DNA from 4 places in the Streptomyces sp. NPDC005775 genome. Region 2 is predicted to be linked to each of the others. Evidence: riboswitches for the same ligand, from Rfam matches in the RefSeq annotation. Region 2 holds a riboswitch; each other region holds the start of a gene.
What was found. A riboswitch is a leader RNA that binds a small molecule or an ion and turns the genes downstream of it on or off. The one in region 2 is predicted to bind thiamine pyrophosphate.
Positions count from the first base shown of each region.

Region 1: another riboswitch for thiamine pyrophosphate. It lies ahead of thiC (phosphomethylpyrimidine synthase ThiC); the one in region 2 lies ahead of ACFYPA_RS28395 (purine-cytosine permease family protein).
Region 3: another riboswitch for thiamine pyrophosphate. It lies ahead of thiO (glycine oxidase ThiO); the one in region 2 lies ahead of ACFYPA_RS28395 (purine-cytosine permease family protein).
Region 4: another riboswitch for thiamine pyrophosphate. It lies ahead of ACFYPA_RS07850 (thiamine ABC transporter substrate binding subunit); the one in region 2 lies ahead of ACFYPA_RS28395 (purine-cytosine permease family protein).

Region 1 is NZ_JBIAIU010000008.1:314,441-317,830, forward strand. Features, by position in the region: gene thiC (phosphomethylpyrimidine synthase ThiC) at 1-1,207, opposite strand, end outside; TPP riboswitch at 1,200-1,333, opposite strand; gene ACFYPA_RS20750 (YibE/F family protein) at 1,405-2,745, shown strand; gene ACFYPA_RS20755 (SsgA family sporulation/cell division regulator) at 2,826-3,263, opposite strand; gene ACFYPA_RS20760 (helix-turn-helix domain-containing protein) at 3,365-3,390, opposite strand, start outside.
Region 2 is NZ_JBIAIU010000014.1:12,722-16,111, reverse strand. Features, by position in the region: gene ACFYPA_RS28405 (phosphatase PAP2 family protein) at 1-455, shown strand, start outside; gene ACFYPA_RS28400 (hypothetical protein) at 610-1,248, shown strand; TPP riboswitch at 1,454-1,550, shown strand; gene ACFYPA_RS28395 (purine-cytosine permease family protein) at 1,533-3,122, shown strand; gene ACFYPA_RS28390 (hydrophobic protein) at 3,070-3,240, opposite strand.
Region 3 is NZ_JBIAIU010000011.1:78,381-81,770, reverse strand. Features, by position in the region: gene ACFYPA_RS24725 (Rv2175c family DNA-binding protein) at 1-227, opposite strand, end outside; gene ACFYPA_RS24720 (NAD(P)/FAD-dependent oxidoreductase) at 297-1,478, opposite strand; TPP riboswitch at 1,692-1,804, shown strand; gene thiO (glycine oxidase ThiO) at 1,802-2,983, shown strand; gene thiS (sulfur carrier protein ThiS) at 3,079-3,279, shown strand; gene ACFYPA_RS24705 (thiazole synthase) at 3,282-3,390, shown strand, end outside.
Region 4 is NZ_JBIAIU010000003.1:100,951-104,340, reverse strand. Features, by position in the region: gene rlmN (23S rRNA (adenine(2503)-C(2))-methyltransferase RlmN) at 1-1,081, shown strand, start outside; TPP riboswitch at 1,136-1,252, shown strand; gene ACFYPA_RS07850 (thiamine ABC transporter substrate binding subunit) at 1,334-2,437, shown strand; gene ACFYPA_RS07845 (iron ABC transporter permease) at 2,524-3,390, shown strand, end outside.

The sequences.
Region 1 (3,390 bases), on a different contig from region 2:
TGATCTTGTGCATCGGGACGTGGCCCGGCCCCTCGATCATGGTCTGGACCCCGAACCGCTTGGCGACCGTGTTCAGTTCGCCGAGCGTACGCAGCTCCGCGAACTGGGCCTCGTCGTTGGCGTCCGCGATCGACCCGGGCCGCAGCCCGTCGCCCAGGGAGTACGTCACGTCGTACGAGGCGAGGATCTCGCAGAGCTCCTCGAAGTGCTCGTAGAGGAAAGACTCCTTGTGGTGCGCGAGACACCACGCCGCCATGATCGAGCCGCCCCGGGAGACGATGCCGGTCTTGCGCCGGGCCGTCAGCGGCACGTACGGCAGGCGCACGCCGGCGTGCACCGTCATGTAGTCGACGCCCTGCTCGGCCTGCTCGATCACGGTGTCCTTGTAGACCTCCCAGGTCAGCTCCTCCGCCCTGCCGTCGACCTTCTCCAGGGCCTGGTAGAGCGGCACGGTGCCGATCGGGACGGGGGAGTTGCGAAGAACCCACTCACGGGTGGTGTGGATGTTGCGGCCGGTGGACAGATCCATGACGGTGTCGGCGCCCCACTTGGTCGCCCAGGTCATCTTGTCCACCTCCTCCTCGATGGAGGACGAGACCGCGGAGTTGCCGATGTTCGCGTTCACCTTCACCAGGAACCGCTTGCCGATGATCATCGGCTCGATCTCCGGGTGGTTGACGTTGACCGGCAGCACGGCCCGGCCGGCGGCGATCTCCTCGCGCACCACCTCGGGCCCGACGTTCTCCCGGATCGCGACGTACTCCATCTCCGGGGTGATTTCGCCCCGGCGGGCGTACGCGAGCTGGGTGACGGGACGGCCGTCCCGGCTGCGCCGCGGCTGCCGGGGGCGGCCGGGGAAGACCGCGTCCAGATTGCGCAGCCCACCGCGCGGTGAGGTGTGCTTGAGCCCGTCGTCCTCGGGCCGTCCGGGACGCCCCGTGTACTCCTCGGTGTCACCGCGGGCGATGATCCAGTGCTCCCGCAGGGGCGCCAGTCCCCGGCGGACATCGGTCTCGGTGGTGGGATCGGTGTACGGCCCCGACGTGTCGTACAGCGTCACGTCCTTGCCGTTGGTGAGGTGCACCTGACGAACCGGCACCCGGAGGTCCGGGCGTGAGCCCTGGACGTAACCCTTGTGCCAGCCGATGGACTTCCCGGCCTCGTCGTTCTGGTTCGAGGCAGGCGTGCGTGCATCCGATGTGGTCATGAGACCTACTCCCTACGCCGGCATTACCCGGTAACAGGTTCGGCGGTCGGCGCAGCCTGTCCCGTACGGACGTACGGAGATCAGCGCCCTCTCAGCCCGGTGCTCCGAGCTCCCGCGTGTGCAAAGGTGCCACCACGCTAGCGCCCTTGTTGGCGAGCTGAACAGAGGGCCCCTTGTCTTCTTGCGATGATCTGCCGGTGACGTCCCCTCATAGCGACCCCGAACCGCAGGGCCATCAGCACACGCACTCCCACAGCCACGGCCCCGCCGCTCCCGTCTCCGGTCATCTGCGCAAGGTGATCGCCGCCGTGCTGATCCCGTTCGCGGCGGCGGTAGTCGTCGGGCTCGTGGTCCTCTGGCCCGGTGGTGCGCCGGCGCACGAGCGCACCGGCGTCGGCTTCGACCGGCAGACCCAACAGGGCAAGGTGGTGAACATCGACAAGGTCGACTGCAAGGACGTGAACGCCTCGCAGCTGCCCGTCAGCGGCGAGAACGCCCCGCCCACCGGCGACCAGGCCGAGGGCGACGACGGGGCCGCCCTCTGCAAGAAGGCGACCGTCGAGATCACGAGCGGGAAGGACGACGGCCGGAAGTTCGTCGAGGTCGTCCAGCCCGACGCACCCCGGCAGCTGCGGGACGGTCAGGGGGTGGTGGTCGCGTACGCCCCGGACGCACCCCATGACCTCCAGTACTCCGTCACCGATGTGAACCGGAAGTTCCCGTTGATGCTGCTGGCGGGGATCTTCGCGCTGGTGGTGGTCGCCGTGGGCCGAATGCGCGGGGTGATGGCCCTGGTGGCGCTCGCCCTGTCGTTCGCCGTGCTGACCCTCTTCATCCTTCCGGCCATCCTGCAGGGCTCCAACCCGCTGGTCGTGGCGGTCGTCGGAGCGAGCGCGATCATGCTGATCGCGCTCTACATCTGCCACGGGCTGACGGCCCGCACCTCGGTCGCCGTCATCGGCACCCTGATCTCACTGCTGCTCATCGGACTGCTCGGCTCGCTCTTCATCGGCTGGGCGAGCCTGAGCGGGAACACCGATGACAACACCGGTCTCATCCACGGCCTGTATCCGCACATCGACATGAGCGGGCTGCTGCTGGCCGGCGTCATCATCGGTTCGCTGGGAGTGCTCGACGACGTGACGGTCACCCAGACCTCGGCGGTCTGGGAACTGCACCAGGCGGACCCGACGATGAGTGCGAAGAAGCTCTACCGGGCAGGGATCAGGATCGGACGCGACCACATCGCCTCGGTGGTCAACACCCTGGTGCTCGCCTACGCGGGCGCGGCGCTTCCGTTGCTGCTGCTGTTCTCGGTCGCCCAGAGCGGCGTGGGGACGGTGGCCAACAGCGAACTGGTGGCGGAGGAGATCGTGCGCACACTGATCGGCTCGATCGGGCTGGTCGCCTCGGTCCCGGTGACCACCGCGCTCGCGGCGCTGGTTGTCTCCGCGGACCGCGCCGGTTCCGGCGTGGACGCAGGACCTCCGCCTCCCGTACGGAGCGGCAGGGGACGCCGTCGTCGGGCGAGGTCCTGAGTGCCCGAACACGGAGAGCGATTCACCCGTTCGGCAGGTGTGCTGTTCGACCGGCAGGCAGGCCAAGGGCACGGGCTTCGTCAGCCGGCGTTCTGTTCCTCGGCCAGAATCCGCCCCAGTGCCTCTTCCAGATTGCCCTCGAAGTCACCCAGCGTGCACTCCTGCCCGAGCGGCACGAGTTTGTCCGTCCGGTCGAGAAATGCCACGAGAGGTGCCGTACCGGCCCTGAAGAGGGCTCGGTCGGCCCCCACCTGGAGCCTGATGTGGACATCGGACAGCCCTTCGGGCTCGGTCGGCCCGATGTGTACATCGCCGTCACCACTGGGGCTGTTGAGGCCGTCGAGCAGCAGCTCGCGGCCGAAAGCCCAGGTGACGGGGGCGTCGCCGGGCAGATGGAAGGTCATCCGGATCGCGTACGGATCGCACACTTCGTACCGGAGCTCCACCGGGATACGGAAAGAGAGCTCCTCGGAGACGAGGAAGCTCATCATGACCTCAGCTTGAACCGACTCGCGCATCGTTCAACCCCGCAGTAGATGAATCTGGCCAGGAATGATCCCCCATGGCCCTATTGACGCCATCGTGGTGCACGCGATAGCAGATCACAAGGAGTGATTTTTCAGATACTGATAGAGAACACGAACG
Region 2 (3,390 bases):
GCGCCTGGCGGCTGGCCGCCTGGTCCGGCGTCACGGCTGTGGCGGGCGCGCTGACCGGGCTGCTGGTCAAGACCGTGGTCGAGCGGGCCAGGCCCTCCTTGGCGGACCCGGTGGCGCAGGCACCGGGCTTCTCCTTCCCCTCCGGCCACGCGATGACCGCCACCACCTCGTTCGCCGTGCTGGTCCTCGTGCTGCTCCCGCTGGTGCCCCGTGGCTGGCCGAGACACCTCTGCTGGAGCGTGTCGGTGTTCTCGGCGCTGGGCGTGGGCTTCACCCGGGTCGCCCTGGGCGTCCACTGGTTCAGCGATGTGGTCGGCGGCTGGCTCCTCGGCCTGGCCGTGGTCGCGTCGACCACCTGGGCCTTCGAGGCGTGGCGCGCCGATTCCGGCCGTAGCCGCAGCACGGTGGCCGAGGGCCTTGAACCCGAACTGAACGAGGACGCTCCTGAGCGGTGACCCATGGGCGGGCCGCCCGGAGTCTTCGGACCCGCCATCCCTCCGGCTTCCGCCGACGCCGGCCGTGCGACCGCACGCGCGGTCCGTTGCCTCGTTCGTGGCCGGGCGGGCGGCGGTGCCGGCCGGCTCGGCCCGGGCAGGCCAGACTGTCGCCATGGCAAAGCAGCGGTTGCACTTCGACGGATGGATCGGAGCCGTCGGCACGGCCTCGGGGACACGGCTCGTATGCGGGCACTGGCCACGGTCGCCCTTCGGGGCGTTCAGCGACGTCATGATCGAGCACCCGGACGGAGAGCGCCGTCTGCTCGCCCCCTCCCGCCACATCGCCGAATTCGTCGCGGGCACCTACACGTTCGAGCACGTCGAGGTGGTGCCGGTCGAGGTCAGGCGTGACGGGAACCGTTGGTCCGTCAGGGCGGGGCCGCTCGTGCTGGACCTCGTGACAGGTTCCCGGACACTCCTGGGCCGACTGCTGTGCGCGGTGCCCGCGCCCCTGGCCCGCAGCCGCTCCTGGGCCGCCGTCTGCGACGTACCGGCCCGCCTGCTGCCGGGTGTCCGTACGCTGGGGAGCGCGGGTCCGGACCGCCGCGAGTGGTACGGGGCCCGGGACCTGCACCGTGTTCGAGCGGCGACCGCCATCCTCGGCGGGCGGGATCTCGGCGTACTCGCTCCCGTGGACCCGCCGGTCACCTTCGGGTTCGGTTCGGCGCCCCGCGACCCTTCGGTCGTCCGGGTCACCTCCACCGTGGAGATCACCGTGCCCCCCGGCCACCGGCCCACCTCCCCGGGCTGACGGTCACGGCCCGCGGCACTCGCGTCGTCGCGCCGCGGGAGTCGGTCGCGTGGCCGGCTTCGGCGGCCGCGCCGCCTCCCCACGGCAGCCTCTCGCAGCACCCACATAGCTCAACCAGGCTCATCAGCACGCCAGGAGCCGGCCGTCAGCGAAGGGGCGGAGCCCTGTCGTCCGGGCCCGCACGCGTGGGTTAGCCTTGCCGACGCAATCCGACACGGGGTGCCCCGACCAGCGGGGCTGAGATCACACCCGTCGAACCTGAACCAGTTAGCACTGGCGGAGGGATGTCATTCATGTCGTTTCCACCTGCGCCGAGCGGCCCGGCGGTCACCCGCCCCCCGTCCGTTTTCGAGGGACGGGCTCCCTCCGGCGTCGGCCACCTGCGCATCGAGACCCGCGGGATCGCCCCCGTGCCGGACTCGCACCGCTACGGCGGTCCAGGGCGGCTGTTCACCGTCTGGTTCGCTCCGAACCTCACCATGACGGGCGTCTTCACCGGCACGATCGGCATCGTTCTCGGGCTCGACTTCACCACGGCGCTGGTGGCTGTGGTGCTCGGCACCCTCGTGGGCGCCGTTCCCACCGCGTACCTCGGGACCTGGGGCGGTCTCACGGGGGCAGGGCAACTGCCGCTGGCCCGCCTCGCTTTCGGCCGGGCCGTTGCCGTGCCGGGCGTGCTGCAGTGGCTGTCGTCGATCGCGTGGGACGCGCTCATCGGCCTCTTCGGCGGGGACGCGCTGGCTCGCCTGTTCGGGTGGCCGTTCTGGCTGGGCGTACTCGCGATGATGCTGGGGCAAGGCGTACTCGGTGTGCTCGGCTACGAGGCGATACACCGACTGCAGAAGATCATGACCTTCGTGCTGGCCGCGGCCTTCGCCGCGCTGGCCGTCAGACTCCTCCACGGCGTCCACCCGACCACGACCGGGACGGTGCACGGCGCCGACCGCGCCGGCGCTTTCGTGCTCACCAGCACCATCGCGCTCAGCCTCGCCCTGTCCTGGGCCCCCTACGCCAGCGATTTCAGTCGGTATCTGCCACGGTCCGCTTCCCGCCCCCGCATGTTCTGGTACGCGCTTCTCGGCATCTCGGTCTCCTTCGTGGCCGTGCAGGCGCTCGGGCTGTGGGGGGCATCGGCCTTCACCGACCAGACCGCGAAGGGGGTCGACGAACTGCTGGGGGGCGGCGCGCTCGGCGCGTTCGGGCTGCTGGCCGTCGCGCTGGCCGCACTGTGCAGCAATGCGATGAACGACTACAGCGGCTCGTTGGCCCTGCAGACGGCCGGGGTGCCGATCCCCCGGCCGGCGGCGGCGGCCCTGTCTGCCGTACTCGGCTTCCCACTGGTGCTGTGGATGCACGCCGCGGACACGACGGCGCGCTTCCAGAACGTGCTGCTGTTCGTCGGCTACTGGATCCCCGGTTTCGTGGCGGTGGTGGCCGTCGACTGGTTCGCACGCGCCAGGGAAAGGGGGAAAGCACCGTTCGAGCTGACTTCCGAGAGCGACCGTCCACAGCCGTCGTGGCCCGCTCTCGTGGCGTTCGTCGTCGCTTTCGGCGCGGCGGTGCCGTTCATGGACACGAGCCTGTACGTGGGACCGGTGGCTGCGGCACTGCACGGCGCGGACCTCGCCTACTACGTCGCGTTCGTCGTAGCCCTCGCCGTGTACGCACCCCTGCGGCTGCGCCGCCGCGCAGACGTGGGGGGGGGGGGGGGGGGCGGGGGGGGGGGGCCCCCCCCCCCCCCGCCCGGCGGGGGGGGCCCCCCCGGGGGGGGGGGCCCCCCCCGGGGGGCGCCCCCACCCCGCACTGCTGACTTGTCGACGACTACCAGCGGTACCAGCGACCACGGCGGCCGCCCGCTCCGGCGGAACGCATGACGAAGCCGAGCAGCCAGACAGCCAGCACGATCACAGCCACGATCCACAAGGCCTTCAGTGCGAATCCGGCACCGAAGAGAACGAGCGCGAGCAGGAGAACGAGAAGCAGGGGAACCATAGGAATCAACCTCCAGGACATCGAGTGCCCTGACCACCTCTTCTCATGCATCCGAAATCGCGGGTTTCTCCGCCGGGGCCGAGGGAACGAGACATCGCTTGACCGGCTCTTCCGGCAGCCGCTGATGTCCTGCTCGGCCGCAGCGGATCG
Region 3 (3,390 bases), on a different contig from region 2:
CTCAGGAGCGTCAGGGTCCCCGAAAGGCCCTTGACCACCTTGTCGCCGTCGATGAAGGCGGCAGGCACCTGGAGCGCCCGGTTCTCACCACGCCGTACGGCGATGAGCTGGCCCTCCTTGACCAGCTGGCGTACACGCGTCACCTGGACATCGAACATTTCGGCGATGTCGGGGAGGTGGAGCCAGGCAGGGACGAGAGCATCGATCTTTGCGTCAATCTCGGTCACGGGGACAAGCGTGCCATCCCGGACCGACAGTCGGTACCCGGGCCGCCCGTACGGGGGCCGGTCGGCCCGTCAGAGCGTGGCCGATTTCAGGGGAACGGCGGGGTCGGCGACCCGCTCCGGCGCGAGTTCCGCCCCCGATTCGACGAGTTTGCGCCCCTGCGCCAGATCGCGCGGACGGCCGACCGCCAGTACGGCGACGAGCGCGCCGGCCCGCAGCCAGCACACCGTCCACGACGGCTCGGCCGGATCGCCGCGCCACACCAGCGTGTCGGCCCGCGTGTGGTGGCCCGCGTACTGGACGAAGCGGCCGAACTGCTCGGACCAGAAGTACGGCACGGGGTCGTAGACCGGGGGCGGCCCGTCGCCCACGGAATCAGAGGCGGCGACGGCTGCGGCGACCGTCCGGGGGCCCTGGAGGGCGTTGTCCCAGTGGTGGACGAGCAGCCGCTCGCCGTACCGGGCCGAGGGGAAGGAGGCGCAGTCCCCGACCGCGTACACATCGGGGAGCGAGGTGTGCAGTGACGCGTCGGCGGTCACCGATCCGTCCGGCCCGAGCTCGATGCCCGAACCGGCGAGCCATCCGGTCGCGGGCCGGGCGCCGATGCCGACGACGACCGCGTCCGCCGGGACCGTGCGGCCGTCGGCCAGGACCACGCGGCCGGGCGCGATGCTGTCGACGCGCGCGCCGGTGAGGAGTACGGCGCCGCTCTCGGCGTACCAGCCGGCCATGGGGGCGGCGACCTCGGCGGGCAGCGCGCCGGCGAGCGGGTGGTCGGCGGCCTCGACGACGGTGACCGCGCAGCCGGCCGCCCGGGCGGCGGTGGCGAACTCGGCGCCGATCCAGCCCGCGCCGACGACCACGACGTCGTGCCGGCGTTCGAGGACCGGCCTCAGCCGGGCGGCGTCGTCCAGTGTGCGCAGGAGGTGGACTCCCGGGACGCCCTCGGAGCCGGGCAGCACCAGGGGCTCGGCCCCGGTGGCGACGACCAGGACGTCGTAGGGGACGGGCCCCTCCGGGGTGTCCAGTTCGTGGTCCGCCGCGCGCAGCGCGGTCACGTCGAGGCCGAGCCGCAGGGCGATCTCCAGCGCCTCGAAGTCGATGTCGAAGGCCGAGTCCTCGGCCTTCCCGAGGAGGACCGCCTTCGACAGCGGCGGCCGGTCGTACGGCTGATGCGGTTCGGCGCCGATCAGCGTGACGGGGCCGGTGCAGCCCCGTTCGCGCAGGGCCACGGCGGTCTGCACGCCCGCCATGCCCGCTCCGGCGATCACGACGCGAGTGCCCTGCCGTGCTTCTGTCTGCTGCTGTCCGCTCTGCTCGTCCACCCGTCCACCTTAAGCACCTGACACACCGTCAGGTAGCCGGTGCCCCGCTCACGGTGACCGGATCGCCGCACCCCTGCCCGTGTCCACCGCACCGTCGGCTCCCTTGCCGGGGTCGCGGGGCAACGGTTTAGGGTGGCCGTGCACATCACTCGCGGGAGCCCGGACGCACCGGGCTGAGAGGGAGGCTGGACGGCCTCCGACCGTACGAACCTGATCCGGGTCATGCCGGCGAAGGGAGGGGCTGGACGCCCATGCGTACGCACCCTGCGAACGGGTCCGACGTCCTCGTCATCGGGGGCGGCATCATCGGCCTGGTCACCGCCTGGCGGGCCGCCCGGCGCGGCCTGGCCACCGCGGTCGTCGATCCCGCACCGGGCGGCGGCGCCGCCCAGGTCGCGGCCGGAATGCTGGCCGCCGTCACCGAACTGCACTACGGCGAGGAGATGCTGCTCGGCCTCAACGTCGCGTCCGCCGCCCGCTATCCGGCGTTCGCGGCCGAGCTGGAGGCGGCGAGCGGGCAGGACATCGGCTTCCGCGCCTGCGGCACCCTGGCCGTCGCTCTCGACGCCGACGACCGGGCCCATCTGCGGGAACTCCACGCCCTGCAGCGCCGCTCGGGGCTGGAGTCGGAGTGGCTGACCGGCCGTGAGTGCCGCCGCCTGGAGCCGATGCTCGCCCCGGGCGTACGCGGGGGTCTGCGGGTCGACGGCGACCATCAGGTCGACCCGAGGCGGCTGGCCTCCGCCCTCCTGACGGCGTGCGAGCGGGCCGGGGTCGCCTTCCACCGCCAACGGGCCGAACGGCTCGCGGTCACGAACGGCCGCGCCACCGGAGCCGTGCTGGCCGACGGGACGCGGGCGGCGGCCGATCAGGTCGTGCTCGCGGCGGGCAGCCTCAGCGGCCGGCTCGCGGGGGTGCCGGAGCACGTCGTACCTCCGGTCCGCCCGGTGAAGGGCCAGGTGCTGCGGCTGACCGTGCCTCCCGCGTACGCCCCCTTCCTCTCCCGCACCGTCCGGGCCGTGGTCCGGGGCAGCCACGTCTATCTCGTACCGCGCGAGAACGGCGAGCTGGTCATCGGCGCCACCAGCGAGGAGATGGGCTGGGACACCACCGTCACGGCGGGCGGCGTGTACGAGCTGCTGCGCGACGCGCACGAGCTGGTGCCGGGCATCACCGAGCTGCCGCTCACCGAAACCGTCGCCGGCCTGCGCCCCGCCTCCCCCGACAACGCCCCGCTGCTCGGCCGCACCGCCCTGCCCGGCCTCCACCTCGCCACCGGGCACCACCGCAACGGGGTACTCCTCACCCCCGTCACCGGGGACGCCATGGCACAGCTGCTGGCCGACGGCGAGCTGCCCGAGGTGGCCCGCCCCTTCTCCCCCGGCCGTTTCTCCCCCACCGCCGCCCCCGTACGACAGGAGCAGCCCGCATGACCGAGCCCGTACCCGCCCCCGCGGCCGCGTCCGCGTCCCCGTCCGCGAACAACGACCCTGTGAACGTCTCCGCGAACGTCTCCGCGAACGTCTCCGTGAACGTCTCCGTGAACGGCGAGGCCGTCGCCGTGGTGCCCGGGACCTCTCTGCAGACCCTGGTCGCCTCCATGACGCATGCGCCCTCCGGCGTCGCGGCCGCCCTGAACGAGAGCGTCGTCCCGCGTGGCCAGTGGCCCGCGGCCACCCTCACCGACGGCGACCGGGTCGAGGTCCTCACCGCGGTCCAGGGAGGCTGACCATGTCCGACGACGTCTTCTCGCTCGGCGGCACCGTCCTCGGTTCCCGGCTGATCATGGGGACCGGCGGCGCACCCAGCCTGGACGTGCTGGAGCGGTCCCTGACCGCGT
Region 4 (3,390 bases), on a different contig from region 2:
CGTCGCGCCCCGCGGAGCCAAGAAGCCCCCGCGGCACCTCGCCGACCTCACGCCCGCCGAGCGCAAGGAAGCAGTCGCCGCGATCGGCGAGAAGCCGTTCCGCGCCCAGCAGCTCTCGCAGCACTACTTCGCGCGGTACGCGCACGACCCGGCGGAGTGGACCAACATCCCGGCCGCGTCGCGGGGCAAGCTCGCCGAGGCGATGTTCCCGGACCTCATGTCCGTGGTCCGCCACATCAGCTGCGACGACGACACGACCCGCAAGACGCTGTGGAAGCTGCACGACGGGACGCTGGTCGAGTCCGTCCTGATGCGGTACCCCGAGCGCGTCACGATGTGCATCTCCTCGCAGGCCGGCTGCGGCATGAACTGCCCGTTCTGCGCCACCGGACAGGCCGGTCTCGACCGCAACCTCTCCACCGCCGAGATCGTCCACCAGATCGTGGACGGCATGCGGGCGCTGCGCGACGGCGACGTTCCGGGCGGACCGGCCCGGCTCTCCAACATCGTCTTCATGGGTATGGGCGAGCCGCTCGCCAACTACAACCGCGTCGTCGGCGCCATCCGCCGGCTGACCGACCCGGAGCCGGACGGCCTCGGGCTCTCGCAGCGCGGGATCACCGTCTCCACCGTGGGTCTCGTCCCCGCGATGCTGCGCTTCGCCGACGAGGGCTTCAAGTGCCGTCTCGCCGTTTCGCTGCACGCCCCGGACGATGAGCTGCGCGACACCCTCGTGCCGGTGAACACCCGGTGGAAGGTGCGCGAGGTACTGGACGCCGCGTGGGAGTACGCGGAGAAGTCCGGACGCCGCATCTCCATCGAGTACGCGCTGATCCGCGACATCAACGACCAGGCCTGGCGGGGCGACCGGCTGGGCCGGCTGCTCAAGGGCAAGCGGGTGCACGTCAACCTGATCCCGCTGAACCCGACGCCCGGCTCGAAGTGGACGGCCTCGCGGCCCGAGGACGAGAAGGCGTTCGTCGAGGCCATCGCCGCCCACGGGGTGCCGGTGACCGTCCGCGACACCCGGGGTCAGGAGATCGACGGGGCCTGCGGACAGCTGGCGGCGTCCGAGCGCTGACGGCCGCGCTCACGGCCGGAAACGGCCGTGTAGCCTGGGCTCGAATTCAACTTCATATTCCGACAGGGGAGCGCCACAGCGCTGAGAGTGCGGCACCAAGGACAGGTTGGCCGCAGACCCTCTGAACCTCGCCCGGGTCATTCCGGGTAGGAAGTTCGGACCTTACTCAAGCTGTTGCGCCCTGCCCGCTTCCGGTCTCCGCCGGTGCGGGCAGGGCCGCGTCTCTTCCTGGTCACCCCCAGGAGGAATCACATGAGCACCACCAAGAAGATCGCGGTGACGGCCGTCGCCGCCGCGCTCGGCGCGAGCGCGCTCGCCGGATGCGGAAGTTCCGACGACTCGGCGTCCGGTTCCGGAAGCACCGGCAGTTCCGGCTCCAAGACCGTCACCCTCGTCAGCCACGACTCCTTCAACGCCTCCAAGGGCGTGCTGAAGGAGTTCACCAAGGAGACCGGCTACACGGTCAAGGTGCTGAAGAGCGGCGACGCGGGCGCCGCCCTCAACCAGGAGATCCTGACCAAGGGCTCGCCCCGCGGCGACGTGTTCTTCGGCGTCGACAACACCCTGCTCTCGCGCGCCCTCGACAACGGCCTGTTCACGCCGTACGAGGCGAAGGGCCTCGACCAGGTCCCCCCCGATGTCCAGCTGGACGCCGCCAAGCACCGGGTCACCCCCATCGACACCGGTGACATCTGCGTCAACTACGACAAGAAGTACTTCGCCGACAGGAAGCTCGCTCCGCCGCGGTCCTTCGACGACCTGGCGAAGCCCGCGTACAAGAACCTGCTCGTCACCGAGAACGCGGCGACCTCCTCGCCGGGCCTCGGCTTCCTCCTCGGCACCGTCGCCACGTACGGCGAGGACGGCTACCAGGACTACTGGAAGAAGCTGAAGAGCAACGGGGTCAAGGTCGTCGACGGCTGGGAGCAGGCGTACAACGAGGAGTTCTCCGGCTCCGCCGGCGGCAAGAAGGCCAAGGCCGACCGGCCGCTCGTCGTCAGTTACGCCTCCAGTCCGCCCGTCGAGGTGCTGTACGCGGACCCGCAGCCGAAGACCGCGCCGACCGGTGTCGCCACCGGGACGTGCTTCCGCCAGATCGAGTTCGCCGGTCTGCTCGACGGAGCGAAGAACGAGGCGGGCGGCAAGGCCCTGCTGGACTTCCTGATCGGCAAGAAGTTCCAGGAGGACATGCCGCTCAACATGTTCGTCAGCCCCGTGACGAAGGGCGCGAAGGTACCGGACCTCTTCACGAAGTTCGGTGCCACCGTCGACAAGCCGACGACCGTCGCCCCGGACGAGATCGCCAAGAACCGTGAGCAGTGGGTCCAGTCATGGTCCTCGCTCGTAGTGAAGTAGCGAAGACTCCCGTACGCGGACCGGGCGCGCGCGGGAGGGCCGCGCGCGCCCGGTCGCTGCGCGGGGGCGCGGTGCGGCTCGGCCTGATGGCCGTGCCCGTGGTGTTCTTCGCGTTGTTCTTCGCCTACCCCGTCGTCGCGATCGTGGGGCGCGGGCTCAAGGCCGACGGCGTGTGGCAGTTCGGACGGTTCGGCGAGGTGCTGAGCCGGCCGGACATCCAGGATGTCCTCTGGTTCACGCTCTGGCAGGCCCTTGCCTCGACCGCGTTGACCCTGCTGATCGCGCTGCCGGGTGCCTATGTCTTCGCCCGGTTCGACTTCCCCGGCAAACAACTGCTGCGGGCCGTCGTCACCGTGCCGTTCGTCCTGCCGACCGTGGTCGTCGGTACCGCGTTCCTCGCGCTGCTCGGCCGCGGTGGCTTCCTCGACGAGCTGTGGGGTGTACGGCTCGACACCACGGTGTGGGCGATCCTGCTCGCCCATGTCTTCTTCAACTACGCCGTCGTCGTGCGCACCGTCGGCGGACTCTGGGCGCAGCTCGACCCGCGGCAGGAGGAGGCCGCGCGGGTCCTGGGCGCCGGGCGGTTCGCCGCCTGGCGGCGTGTCACCCTCCCCGCCCTCGGGCCCGCCGTGGCGGCCGCGGCGCTGATGGTCTTCCTCTTCACCTTCACCTCCTTCGGTGTCGTACAGATCCTCGGCGGACCGGGCTTCTCCACGCTGGAGGTGGAGATCTACCGGCAGACCGCGCAACTGCTCGACCTGCCCACGGCCGCAGTGCTCACCCTGGTCCAGTTCGTCGCGGTCGGCGCCGTACTCGCGGTGCACGCGTGGACCGTGCGGCGCAGGGAGACCGCGCTGAAACTCGTCGACCCGGCGCAGACGGCCCGCAAGCCGCGCGGCGCGGGACAGTGGACGCTGCTCGGCGGGGTGCTGCTGACCGTGCTCGTGCTGATC